4 regions of the Isoptericola hypogeus genome follow, and region 4 is predicted to be linked to each of the others. Evidence: predicted binding sites of a transcription regulator. Region 4 holds the regulator's gene; each other region holds the start of a gene.
What was found. The regulator LexA, encoded in region 4, represses DNA repair genes until DNA is damaged. The targets are predictions, from matches to a motif close to TCGAACANNTGTTCGA.
Positions count from the first base shown of each region.

Region 1 (3,185 bases), on a different contig from region 4:
GTCCCAGACCGGCGGCCGACCCCCGGGACCCTGGTGGGACTCGCCCGCTCAGAAGGGCGGGGCGTCGTCCCGGTCGACGCCCGTGTCAGCGGGCCGGCCGGCCAGCTCCAGAGAGTCCGCGGCGGAGCTGTCGACGGGCTCGTCGGTCGGGTCGACGTCCATGTCCGTGGCCAGGTCCGCGCTCAGGTCCGTACTCGGCAGGGTGCTCAGGTCCGTACTCGGCTCGGTGCTCAGACTCATGCTCGGGTCGGGTGGTGTCTCGTCGGCCAGGTACCGGGCCTCGACGGCCCATGCGTCCAGCCGGCCGAGGACCTGCTCCGCGACCCCGGGCGTGGTCAGATGCGTCCGACCCCGCGGCGAGGTCCACGCCAGCACCCCGTCGGCGAGCTGCTCGACCTGCCAGCGCGACTCGTGCTTCAGCGTGTGGTGCCGGCGGCACAGATGGGCCAGATTCGTGGCGTCCGTGGTGCCGCCGTCGGCCCATGCGATGGTGTGGTCGACGTCGCACCGGCGCGCCGGGATGCGGCAGCCCGGGAACCGGCACGTGACGTCCCGCTGGGTGAGGAACGCCCGCAGGTCCGCTGGCACGACGTACGTGCGCCGTTCCAGAGTGAGCATCGCCCCCGTGACCGGGTCCGTCAGCACGCGCCGCAGCGTCGGCGCACCCGCCGCGAGCAGGCGCGCTGTCTCGGCGTCGATGGGCACGACACCGTCCAGCGTCGCCGAGCCTTCGCCCACCCCCGTGAGGGTGGTGATCGGCACCGTCACGTGCAGCACCGGCTTGATGCTGCGCGCCAGGACTTCCAACGGGTCCGGCACGTCCACCGGCTCGGGTGGCTCCACCGGCTCGACTGCCGTCGATCGTTCCCGCGGTCCTGGCGGTCCGGGTGGTTCGCCGGTACCGGGCGGTACGGGTGGCCGGGGCTGTTCACGGCGTTCACCCGTGCCCGGCTCGCGACCCCGAGCGTCGGTCGATCTGCGAACCGTCGGGCCCTCGCCTGTCGAGCCGTCGCCTGTCGAACCGTCATCGGCGGGCCCGCCGCCGGACGAGCCGCTGCCGGTCGAGCCCTTCGCTCCGTTCTTCGCTGCGTCGTCGTCGAGCAGCAGCGCGGTCAGGGTGGCGGCGCGCAGCTGACCCACCCCGCGGGGATCCCCCGCGGCCTTCGCTCTCGCCGCGGTCCGAGTAACCCGGTCGTAGGCGGCACGGGCAGCGGCCGTGGGCAGCAGCGCCGTCAACCACGTCATGCCGTCCTTGTCGTCGTCCAGCCACACGTTCGCCTTCAACCTCGCGGCCTCGCACCGCAGCTCCGCCGGCACCGGGTGCAGAACGTCGCGCACCTTCTCGGCCAGGGCACCGAACTTCGCCGCGGTCAGCTCCGGCGCGCGCCCCAGCACCACCCGCTCCACGTCCGCAACCGCGGTGGCGGGCAGGTCCGCCACCACACCGGCCAACTTCGCCGCGTGCTGATACGAGATGTCCCCCTGACACAACAGGCCCAACGTGCCGGTCGCCTTGCTGGCGAGGACCTCGGCGTCCTCCAGCAGGCTCTGCGCCGCCTGCTCACCGACTCCGAGGCTGCAGGAGACCTCCGCGATCAGCGCCCGGTGCGCCACTGACGACCGGCGCACCAACGACGCCGACGCGATGCGATCCACCCCGAGGTCCAGCATCGTCCCCAGATCGGCGTCCGCGGCCTCCACGACCCCTGCGAGCGCGATCGTGCGCCGCCCCGCCGCCGCATTCATCAGCGCTTGCTCCGCCACGGCCGCCTCCAGCGCAGCATCCAGCACGAGCTGCGCCCCGCTCCCATGAGGTTCGGGGCCGTCCGCTGCGACGCTGCCCGGCTGATCCGCCATGACAACACCCAACCACGGGCCACCGACACCCACTCGAACACCTGTACGAACACGTGGGTGTGCCTGCCGGTCGACTGAGCCGTCGGCGAACACCGGTGGAAAACCCCTTGGCACCTCCGGCGACCGGGCGTAGCGTCGTCGGCACATGAGAAGGGAGGTGATCCGACGCAGTGAAGACTCTTCGGACCCATGAGGTGGTCGCGCGCTAGTCGCGCGCGCCCTTGAGCGTTTCGCGCTGCCGGACCCGATGACGAGGTCGTCGAGCCCGGCCGGCGCGCGGGACGGGTAGCGAGTTCCTCGCGACCACCGGAGCCCGCGGGTGCCGTGCCGTCGTCCAGCACGGTAGGAGGTCAGGCCTCCAGCCCGCGGGCTTCCTGCTGCCAGAATCGCCGGATGACCAGCGACCGCCTCATGCCCATCCACGAGCCCGCGGAGCCGGCGTCCGCCGAACGGGACCTCGGCCCCGAGTTCACCGCGATGTCGACGCGGGTCCTGGAGGTCACCGCACTCACGTCGCGGCTCAACGTCCTGCCGTTCGAGGACGAGGCGGGCAAGGCGGCGCTGTTCGAGCAGATCCTCGGGCGCCCGCTCCCGCCCGGGGTGACGATCTACCCCCCGTTCTTCACGGACCACGGGCTGCGCCTGGAGCTGGGCGAGCGGGTGTTCGTCAACCAGAACTGCACCTTCCTCGACTACGCCGGCATCCGGCTCGGCGCGGGCACGATGGTCGGCCCGCGGACCACGTTCATCACGATGAGCCATCCGGTCGACCCGAACGAGCGACGCCTGTACCTCACCGGCGGGCCCATCGACGTCGCCGAGAACGTGTGGATCGGCGCCGGAGCGACGATCCTGCCGGGCGTGAGCATCGGGCGCGACGCGGTCGTCGCCGCGGGCGCCGTCGTCGCCGACGACGTCCCGGCGAGGAGTCTCGTCGCCGGCCCCAAGGCCACCGTGATCCGACGCTGGTAGTCGCGCCGACGCCGCCCTCAGCCGCCCGGCTTGAAGTCCAGCCCTGCGGCGTGGAACGCCCGCAGCTGCTCCACCATCCAGGGGCTGAAGGCCCACGGCGCGGCGTGGACGGCGGCGATGACGTCGTCGGGCGGCGCCCACGCCAGCTCGGCGACCTCGTCGGGGTTCGGCGCGACCTCGCCAGCGACCCGCGCCACGTAGACGGGGCAGATCTCGTGCTCGACGACGCCGGACGCGTCGACGGCGCGGTACCGGAAGTCGGGCAGCGCGAGCTCGACGTCGGCCACGTCCAGCCCGAGCTCGCCGCGGGCGTGGCGGTGCAGCGCCTCCTCCGCGGACTCCTCCCACCGCACGTG
Region 1 is NZ_BAAAPM010000003.1:1,543,485-1,546,669, forward strand. Features, by position in the region: gene ABD254_RS09220 (HNH endonuclease signature motif containing protein) at 49-1,857, opposite strand; gene ABD254_RS09225 (DapH/DapD/GlmU-related protein) at 2,251-2,829, shown strand; gene idi (isopentenyl-diphosphate Delta-isomerase) at 2,847-3,185, opposite strand, start outside.
Region 1: ABD254_RS09220 (HNH endonuclease signature motif containing protein) is a predicted target of LexA. The motif match lies at 1,891-1,906, and genes of this name have one in related genera.

Region 2 (3,185 bases), on a different contig from region 4:
TCCGGATCGACCAGCAGCCGCCGTAGCGACGGCGCGTTCGCGGTCAGCAGGGTCGCCGTGACCGGGTCGATCGGGCCGTGCCCGGCGAGCTCCGCCGGATGGTCGCTGTGATCGAGCAGGCTCAGCACCGGGACGGTGACCTGCACCCGCGGAGTGATCCGGCGGGCGAGCTGCGCCAGGTCCGGCACACGGCCGCCGGCCAAGCGCCCCGCCGACGAGCCCTCACCCCCGGCCGATGCGACGACACCGCCCGTGCCGGGCGTACCACGACCACCGGGCGCCCTCCTGCCGGGCTCGCTCCTGCCGGGCTCGTTGCCGGGCAGGCCGGGGCCAGGTTCGCGCGCGTTGGGCGGGTGGACACGGTCGGCGGGCGGGGCGTCGGTCGGTGGCGGGTCGGCTGGTTGGGCCTCGGACGGTGATGGGTCGGGCTGATCGTCCCGACCGGCGAGCAGAAGCGCGCTGAGCGTGTCCGCTCGCAGCTGGGTCAAGGTCCTCGGGTCCCCGGTGTCGCGCGCGGTGCGGGCGGTCTTGGTCAACCGGTCGTAGGCGGCGTGCGCCTGCGCGGCGGGCAGGTAGGCGGTCAGCCACGCCATGCCGTCCGCGGCGGGGTCCACGTGCACCGCACGCTTGTCGGCCGCCCGCTCGTGCCGCACGACCAGCGGCACCGGGTGGGCGCGGTCCCGCGCCCGCCGCGCGCACGTGCGGAACTGCGCCAACGTCGTCGTGGGGGCCGCGGGCAGCGCCGCGGTCTGCACCGCCGCGCGCACCGCCGCCGGGTCTACACCATCCACGAGGTCCGGGTGGTCTGAAGCGTCGGGGTCGGGGAGCTCGTCCAGCACGTCGCCCAGCACGATCGCGTGCGCCAGGGAGAACCGGCCCGCGCACAACCCGACCAGCGTCGCCGCCCCCGAGCGGGCCAGGACGCGCGCGGTGTCGACGAGATGTCCCGCCCGTGGCTCGCCCACCCGCAACGCCGTCGCCAGGTCCGCGGTGAATGCTCGCTCGGCCAGCTCGCGGCGGCGCACGGTAGACGCCCGCCCGACCTGCAGGTCCGCCTCGTCCAGCAGCCGGTCCTCGCACTCGGCCGCCGCCCGGCGCGCCCGTTCGATCGCGAGCAGCTTGCGCCCCTCCAGCGCGTCGATCAACGCCTGCAACCGGACCACGTCGCCGATCGCCGCCGCGACGTAGTGCACCGACGCGCCCACCGGCGCCGCTACCCGGTCCTCGATCTGCGCCTCCGACACCGGGGACAGCATCCCGGGCTCGAGCGCCAGCGGCGCACCGAGCTGCGCGCCAGACACCCCGTCGTCCGCCGATCCGGCCGTCGATACGGGCTTCGGAACAGACTCGCGCGCGCCAGCGAAGTCTCTCTGACCCCACCGATGCGCGCCGTCGAACATGTGTGCGATTTTACCGTTTGACGTGCCTGAACACCAGAGGTCAGGGCAGATGTGGACGATGATGCCGCTCCGGTCGGCGATCGGAACAGGATGCAGGGACCTGGCCTGTCCCGGCGGCCGGGCACGCCGTCCTCGGTGACCGGCCCGTCCGACAGATGCCGTCATGACCGTGGCGATGACGAGTGGCCGCTGGTACCCGAGCAGGTCGTGGCGGCCGGGAGCCCGGCCGCCGTCGTCCGTCGGACCTGAGCGCCGCTCAGGCCAGCGTGCGCAGGTACGCCTCGACGGCGTCGTAGGTGGGCAGCAGGCCCTGCTGCTCGGCCTCGGCCAGCGACGGCGCGGCGGTGTCCTTGTCGGACAGCAGCGGGGTCAGGGGCGACCCGTCGCGGGCGGTGGTGGGCCAGTCGATGCCGACGGTGGGGTCGAGGGGGTGGATGCCGTGCTCGCCGCCGGGGTTGTAACCGGTGGAGCACAGGTACAGGACGGTGGAGTCGTCCTCCAGGGACATGAACGCGTGCCCGAGGCCCTCGCCGAGGTAGATGGCGCGGCGGTCGACGTCGTCGAGCAGGACGGAGTCCCACGTGCCGAACGTGGGGGAGCCGACGCGGATGTCGACGACGACGTCCAGGACCGCGCCCTTGGCGCAGGTGACGTACTTGGCCTGGCCGGGCGGGACGTCGGCGAAGTGGATGCCGCGCAGCACGCCGGCGGCGGAGACGGAGCAGTTCGCCTGCTGCAGGTCGAGCGGGTGGCCGACGGCCTCGGCGAACGCGCCTGCCTTGAACCACTCGAGGAAGACGCCGCGGGGGTCGCCGAACTGCTTCGGGGTGATCTCGTAGGCGCCGGGCACGGCCAGCTCGCGGTACTGCACGCTCGTTCCTCCTGGATGACGACGGATGACGACGGGGCGCGACCGCCCGGGCAGGGCTGCCACGGTGGGCCCTAGGATCCTACGGTGACCACCCCCGGACCCACCTCGGCCCCCGCCCGGACCCCGGCCTCGGCGCCCCCTTCCCGCGTCCACGCCGGCGACCTGCGCTGGCTCGTCGTCGGGGCCGGCGGCATGCTCGCCCACGACCTGCTCGACGTGCTCGCCCAGCGCGGGGCGCGCGTCGTCGCCGCCCGGCGTGCGGACCTCGACGTCACGGACCCGGTGGCCACGGCCGCCGTCGTGCGCGACTTCGACGTGGTGGTGAACTGCGCAGCCTGGACCGCGGTGGACGACGCGGAGTCGCACGAGGCGCAGGCGTTCGCCGTCAACGCCACGGGAGCGGGCCTGCTCGCCCGCGCGGCATCGGCCGCGGGCGCACGGCTCGTGCAGGTGTCGACCGACTACGTCTTCGACGGCGGCGCGACCTCGCCGTACACGGAGGGGGCACCGCTCGGGCCCGTGTCGGCCTACGGGCGGACGAAGGCGGCGGGGGAGTGGGCCGTGCGCGCCGAGGCGCCCGACCACCTGATCGTGCGCACCGCCTGGCTGTACGGGGCGCACGGCGGCTGCTTCCCGAGGACGATGGCGCGCCTGGCCGCCGAGCGCGACGAGCTGACCGTCGTCGACGACCAGGTCGGCCAGCCGACGTGGACGCGCGACCTCGCCGACCTGATCGTGCGGCTGGTCGAGGCGCAGGCGCCGGCCGGCACCTACCACGGCACGTCGTCTGGGCAGACGTCCTGGTTCGGGTTCACCCGCCGCATCGTCGAGGGGCTGGGGGCGAAGGCCCGCGTGGCGCCCACGACGAGCGACGCGTTCGTGCGCCCCGCGCCCCGGCCCGCGTACTCCGTGCT
Region 2 is NZ_BAAAPM010000002.1:318,988-322,172, reverse strand. Features, by position in the region: gene ABD254_RS01825 (HNH endonuclease signature motif containing protein) at 1-1,301, opposite strand, end outside; gene ABD254_RS01820 (dTDP-4-dehydrorhamnose 3,5-epimerase family protein) at 1,657-2,271, opposite strand; gene rfbD (dTDP-4-dehydrorhamnose reductase) at 2,434-3,185, shown strand, end outside.
Region 2: ABD254_RS01825 (HNH endonuclease signature motif containing protein) is a predicted target of LexA. The motif match lies at 1,393-1,408, and genes of this name have one in related genera.

Region 3 (3,185 bases), on a different contig from region 4:
TACTCCGGTCCGTCGGGGGTGAAGCCGAACGACCCGTACCACCCCACCAGCGGGGACTGGGCGCCGAGGACGACGTCCTGCTCCGGAGCCGCCGCCGTGGCGGCGTCGAGCGACGCGCGCATCAGCACCCGCGACGCCCCGGTGCCGCGCACGTCGGGGTGGCAGACCACGCGGCCGATGCGCTGCACGTCGCCGTCGTCGAGCACGCGAGCGGTGCCGACGACGCGCCCGCCGTCGTCGCCGTCGAGCAGCACGACGTGCCGGGCGCGCGGCTCCAGGTCGCGGCCGTCCAGGTCGGGGTACGCGCACTCCTGCTCGACGACGAAGACGTCCTGCCGCAAGCGCCAGGCCTCGTACGCCGTGCGCGCGTCGAGCTCGTCGATCGCCGCGACCCGGATCGCCCATCGACCGCCCGGCGACTCCCGACCGTCGTGCTGCCCTGCCATCGTTCCTCCGCCCATAGCTTGTCGCGAGCCCGTCGCCCGGGCCGCAGTCGCCACACCCTAAGCCGCGCGTGCGCCGGACCGGTCCGGCGCTCGCCCCGTGGCGCGGCCCGGCGGCCGATGAGATCCGCTCTCCCCAGGCGTCCTCATCCCAGGCCCGCCGACGCACCGGCGCCGGTCGCCGGCCGCACCCGAGGGAGGGAACACCATGCCGTCAGCCCGATTCACCGGAGTCCAGACCGTCGCGATCCCCGTGCAGGACCAGGATGCCGCGCTCGCCTTCTACACCTCGACCCTGGGGCTCGAGGTCCGCTTCGACGCCGAGCTGCAGGCCGGGTTCCGCTGGATCGACGTCGCCGCGCCCCATGCGCCGACGTCGCTCGCCCTCGTCCGCGCCGGGAACGGGCTGTCCGCCGGGATCGACACCGGGATCCGGCTGACGACTCCCGACGCCTCCGCGGCCCACACCGCGCTCACCGAGGCCGGGGCCGACGTCGGCGAGCTGCTCCTGTGGGAGACGGCGCCGCCGATGTTCTCGTTCCGCGACCCGGACGGCAACACGCTGTACGTCACCGAGGTCCCGCCGGGGTAGCCGGCCCGCCCGGGAGCCGGCCCGCGCGCCGGGCCGGTTCGGCGCGCCGGGCCGGCTCGGCGGGCTCGCGTCGACGTCGCCCGTCACGGGAAACTCGGCGCATGACCGTTCTGCGCTCGATCCTCCTGTTCGCCGCCGCGGCACTGTTCGAGATCGGCGGGGCGTGGCTCGTGTGGCAAGGAGTGCGCGAGCACAAGGGGTGGGTCTGGGTCGGCGCGGGCGTGATCGCCCTGGGTCTGTACGGTTTCTTCGCCACCCTCCAGCCCGATGCCCATTTCGGCCGGATCCTCGCCGCCTACGGCGGCGTCTTCGTCGCGGGTTCCCTCGTCTGGGGCATGGTCGCGGACGGGTTCCGGCCCGACCGCTGGGACATCCTCGGGGCCCTGCTCTGCCTCGCCGGGGTCGCCGTGATCATGTACGCGCCACGGTCGGTCTGACCTGCGTCACCGCACTCCCGCATCGCCAGCCGCCACCCCACGCCGCTGGTGGCCGCTCTCGCGGCTCCCGGTGCCCGGCATTTCTCCCCACCGGATATAGAACTGGTGTTCGAATTCCGGTAGGCTTGGGTCATGACGACGACGCATCCCGACCCCGCCGCCATGGCCGGCGCGCCGGGCTGGGATGTGTCCGCGCTGCGCCGGGAGGCGGCCCGGCTCGCGGCACTGCCGCGCACCCGGGAGCCCACGATCGGGGAGGTCCTGGCCGACGAGGCCCGCGCGACCCTGGCCGACGAGCGGGAGCCATTCGACCCCGGGCACGACGAGGCGCCGGTCGTGGTCGAGACAGCAGAGAACCCTGCCGGCAGATCTGGCCGCACGCCGAGCATCCGCGACCTGGACGCGGTCCTGGCAGAGATCACGACGCTGGAGTCGCGGGTCGCCGTGCTGCACGGGCGCCGCACGGAGCTGATCGCGCAGGCGGGCCGGCTGGCCGAGGTCCTGGAGGCGGACCTGCTCGACGACACCGACCCGATCGCCCGGGTCGCGCCGTCCTCGCGCCGGCGCGAGCTGGCCCACCGCGCCGTGGTCGCGGACCTGGCGACCGCCCTGCACGTCGGTGAGACGGCGGCCGAGACCCTGACCGAGCACGCCCAGACCCTCACCACCCGCGCACCGGCCACGCTCGCCGCCCTGCACGCCGGGGAGCTGTCCTGGGCACACGCCACCCAGATCGCCAAGCACGTCGCGGACCTGTCCCCCACCGAGGCGCGCGAGGTCGAGCGCATCGTGCTGGCCGGCGGGACCGACTGCACCGCCCCCCAGCTCGGGGACCGGGCCCGCAAGATCCGCGAGCTGTTCCACCCCGTACCCCTGGACGTGCGGCACGCCGACGCCGCCACCCACCGCGCCGTATGGCTCGACCGCGGACGCGACGGCATGGCCTGGCTCACCGCACATCTACCCGCACCCCTCGCGCACGCCGCCTACGACCGCCTCACCCGCACCGCCGACCTGCTCCGCGACACCAACACCGCGGGACCGGTCGATCCGATCGACGCACGCACGCCCGACCAGCGTCGCGCCGACGTCCTCGCCGCACTGCTCCTCGACGACGGCACCCTCGACCTCACCGCCACGACCAACCACGACGCCACGACCGACGACGGGGCGACCGGCCACGACGCGGCGACCGGGCAACGACACCGGGCCGGGACTCACCGCCCGGTGAGCGACCGGCCCGCCGAGCCAGGTGAGCCAGACGGGCCAGATGAGCAGCCGCACGGCCCGGGCCGGCAGACCGACCATCCCGACGATCCACCCATCGACCCGTTGCTCGAGCTGCTGTGCCGACAGCGGCACCTCGCCACCCTCGCCCGCTCCGTGCGGCCACGCCTGAACATCACCGTGCCCGTGCTGACCCTCCTCGGACAGTCCGAGACCCCCGGCACCCTCGACGGACACGTCCCGATCGACCCGCAGACCGCGCGCCTGCTCGCCGCGCTCGCGCCCTCCTTCCGCCGCATCCTCACCGACCCCGAGACCGGCACCGTGCTGTCCGCCGGACGCGCCACCTACACCGTGCCCGCCGACCTCAAAGCCCTGCTCGAACAACGCGACCTCACCTGCCGCTTCCCCGGCTGCCGGCGGCCCGCGCACCGCACCGACCTCGACCACACCATCGCCTGGGCCGACGGCGGCACCACCGCAGCC
Region 3 is NZ_BAAAPM010000003.1:407,878-411,062, forward strand. Features, by position in the region: gene ABD254_RS04120 (GNAT family N-acetyltransferase) at 1-446, opposite strand, end outside; gene ABD254_RS04125 (VOC family protein) at 652-1,035, shown strand; gene ABD254_RS04130 (YnfA family protein) at 1,137-1,472, shown strand; gene ABD254_RS04135 (HNH endonuclease signature motif containing protein) at 1,605-3,185, shown strand, end outside.
Region 3: ABD254_RS04135 (HNH endonuclease signature motif containing protein) is a predicted target of LexA. The motif match lies at 1,570-1,585, and genes of this name have one in related genera.

Region 4 (3,185 bases):
CCCACCCCCGAAAACACGTCTGGATCCGGTCGCGACGCGCGTGGTGCCCGCACCACGACGAAGCTCGCGATCGTCGGGGCGGGCGCCGTCGGCGCGACGCTCGCGTACGCGGCGCTCGCCCGCGGCGCCGCCCGGACGGTGGCCCTCATGGACGTCAACCGCGCCAAGGTCGAGGCCGAGGTGCTCGACCTTCGGCACGGCGGGATGTTCATCCCCCAGGCGGAGATCGAGGGCTCCGACGACGTGGAGGTCTGCCGTGGGGCGGACGTCGTCGCCGTCACGGCCGGGGCGAAGCAGGAGCCCGGGCAGTCCCGCCTCGACCTCGCGGAGGCGACGGTCGCGCTGACCCGCAAGATCCTGCCGGGCCTGGTCGAGGTCGCCCCGGACGCCGTGTTCCTCATGGTGACGAACCCCGTCGACGTGGTCACGTATGCCGCACAGCAGGTCAGCGGCCTGCCCCACGAGCGCGTGCTCGGCAGCGGCACCGTGCTCGACTCCTCGCGGCTGCGGGACTCCGTCGCGCGGCACTGCGGGGTCGCGGTCGGCAACGTGCACGCCAACATCGCGGGGGAGCACGGCGACTCGGAGATCGTGCTCTGGAGCTCGGCCACCATCGCCGGCGTGCCGCTGCTCGACTGGCGTCCGTTCCGGGGGCACGAGCCGCTGGACGCCGCGGCTCGGGAGCGCATCGCGAGCGACGTCGTGACCTCGGCCTACCGCGTGATCGCGGGCAAGGGTGCGACGAACTACGCGGTGGGCCTGGCCGCGACGCGCATCATCGAGGCGATCCTCAACGACGAGCACCGCGTGATGTCCGTGTCGTCACGGCTCGACGGGTTCTACGGGATCAGCGACGTCTGCCTGTCCGTGCCCTCGCTCGTCGACCGTCGGGGCGTCGCGGAGACCATCGACACGCCGTTGTCGGACGACGAGGTCGCAGGCCTGCGCGCGTCGGCCCGGAGCATGCGCGAGGTGCAGGCCCGCCTCGGCATCTGAGGCGGCCCGCACGGCCCCGCGCGCCGTCAGAGGCTGCGCAGCACCGCCACGACGCGACCGAGCACCTGGGCCGCGTCGCCCTCGATCGGGCTGTACGCGCTGTTCTGGGGCAGCAGCCAGACGTGCCCGTCCGCCTGCTTGAAGGTCTTCACCGTCGCCTCGCCGTCGATCATCGCGGCCACGACCTCGCCGTTCTCCGCGACCGGCTGGCGGCGCACGACCACCCAGTCCCCGTCGCAGATCGCGGCGTCGATCATCGAGTCGCCGGCCACCTTCAGCAGGAAGAGCTCGCCGTCGCCGACCACCTGCCGGGGGAGGGGAAACACGTCCTCCACGACCTGCTCGGCCAGGATCGGTCCGCCCGCGGCGATGCGGCCCACGAGCGGCACGTACAGGGGAGGCGGCGCCTCTCCGTCGGCCGGGAGCCCCGGTGCACCCTTCGTGAGGGAGGACGCGCCGCCGTAGTCCGCCGGTCCGGCGCCCGTGCCCGGCGCATCCGGGTCGACGACCTCGATGGCACGCGGCCGGTTCGGGTCGCGACGCAGGTAGCCCTTGCGCTCGAGCGTGGTGAGCTGGTGCTTGACCGACGACGGGCTCGCGAGCCCGACGGCCTCGCCGATCTCGCGCATCGTCGGCGGATACCCGCGGGTGTCCACGGAGACGCGGATGGTCTCCAGCACCCGCCGCTGGCGCGGCGTCAGGCGATCGGCGCCCGGCGCGAGCTCGCTCACCGAGGCCAGGGCGGGGCCCGTCGCCCCGGCCGCCTCGTCCCGTCCGCTCGTCATGACGTTCTCCCGTCCTCCGACGTCGCGGCCCGCCCCGACGGGCCCTGAAATCCGACAAACCTTCCATCGCGCTGGAACCACTCTAGGTCAGATCGCCCCGCGCATCAAACATCTGTTCGACAAACGCTCGACCGTGTCGCACTCCTGTGCTACACCTTGGTACAGGCGTTCGACGAACGGGTGTTCGACATCGACGAATCGACTCGGACGGATCGACGCCGACGGCTCGACACAGGAACCTTCGACACGGCGTGGCCGCCCGACGGGCGATGGCCGCACCGACGCGACGAGAGGACCACCATCATGGCCAGCACCGTCTCCGCCCCCGGGCCCCTCGGCCTCGGCGGCCTCCGGCTCACCCGGCGCGGGCGAGCCGTGGTCGTCCTCGTCGCCGTCCTGGTCGCCGCTGCGGCCGGGCTCGTCGGTCAGCGCGCCGTCGCCGGCACGCCTGGCGGCCCCCTGGAGGTCCGGCTGCACACCGTGGCGCCGGGAGAGTCGCTGTGGGAGTACGCGCGGGGTCTCGCGAGCACCGACGAGGACGTGCGCGACGTCGTGGTGGACCTCCAGGAGCTGAACGAGCTCGAGTCGGCAGACCTCCAGGTGGGGCAGGTGGTGCTGCTGCCGCAGGAGTGAGACGTCGGGAAGGTCCGCTCGGGGCCCCGCCGCAGGGCGGCGTGTTGCGCAGGGCGCGGGTCGCCGCCTACGTTGTCGGCAGCCGGGCGCCGGTCCGGCACCGAGCCCAGGAGTACCCGATGCACTGCCCGTTCTGCAGACACGCGGACTCGCGCGTCGTCGACTCCCGGACGTCCGACGACGGCACCACCATCCGCCGTCGTCGACAGTGCCCGTCGTGCCAGCGGCGCTTCACCACGATCGAGACGGCGAGCCTCTCGGTCGTCAAGCGGTCCGGTGCGACCGAGCCCTTCAGCCGGGACAAGATCGTCTCCGGCGTGCGGAAGGCCTGTCAGGGTCGCCCGGTGAGCGCCGACGACCTTGCCCTGCTCGCACAGAAGGTGGAGGAGACGCTCCGGGGGACCGGCAGCCCCGAGATCGACGCGTACGAGGTGGGCCTGGCGATCCTCGGTCCGCTGCGCGAGCTCGACGAGGTGGCGTACCTCCGGTTCGCGAGCGTCTATCAGGACTTCGAGTCGCTGGAGGACTTCGAGAGTGCCATCACGTCGCTGCGGGCCGAGCGGGTCGAGCGCGAGGCGCGCGCCGCAGGGGCGGGCGAGGGCGACGGCGCGGGAGGTCCCGACGAGGCCGGTGCCCGCGAGGTGCGTGACCAGGGCGGAGAGGTCCGGGACACGCCAGCGCCGACGCGACGGTGAGACGTGGCCGAGGGTGAAATCCTGTGGCGCCGCCCGCCGGGGTGCACCATGCTGGACGCCACCAGGGTGCGGCGGG
Region 4 is NZ_BAAAPM010000006.1:14,021-17,205, forward strand. Features, by position in the region: gene ABD254_RS15275 (L-lactate dehydrogenase) at 1-996, shown strand, start outside; gene lexA (transcriptional repressor LexA) at 1,023-1,781, opposite strand; gene ABD254_RS15285 (LysM peptidoglycan-binding domain-containing protein) at 2,085-2,414, shown strand; gene nrdR (transcriptional regulator NrdR) at 2,534-3,109, shown strand.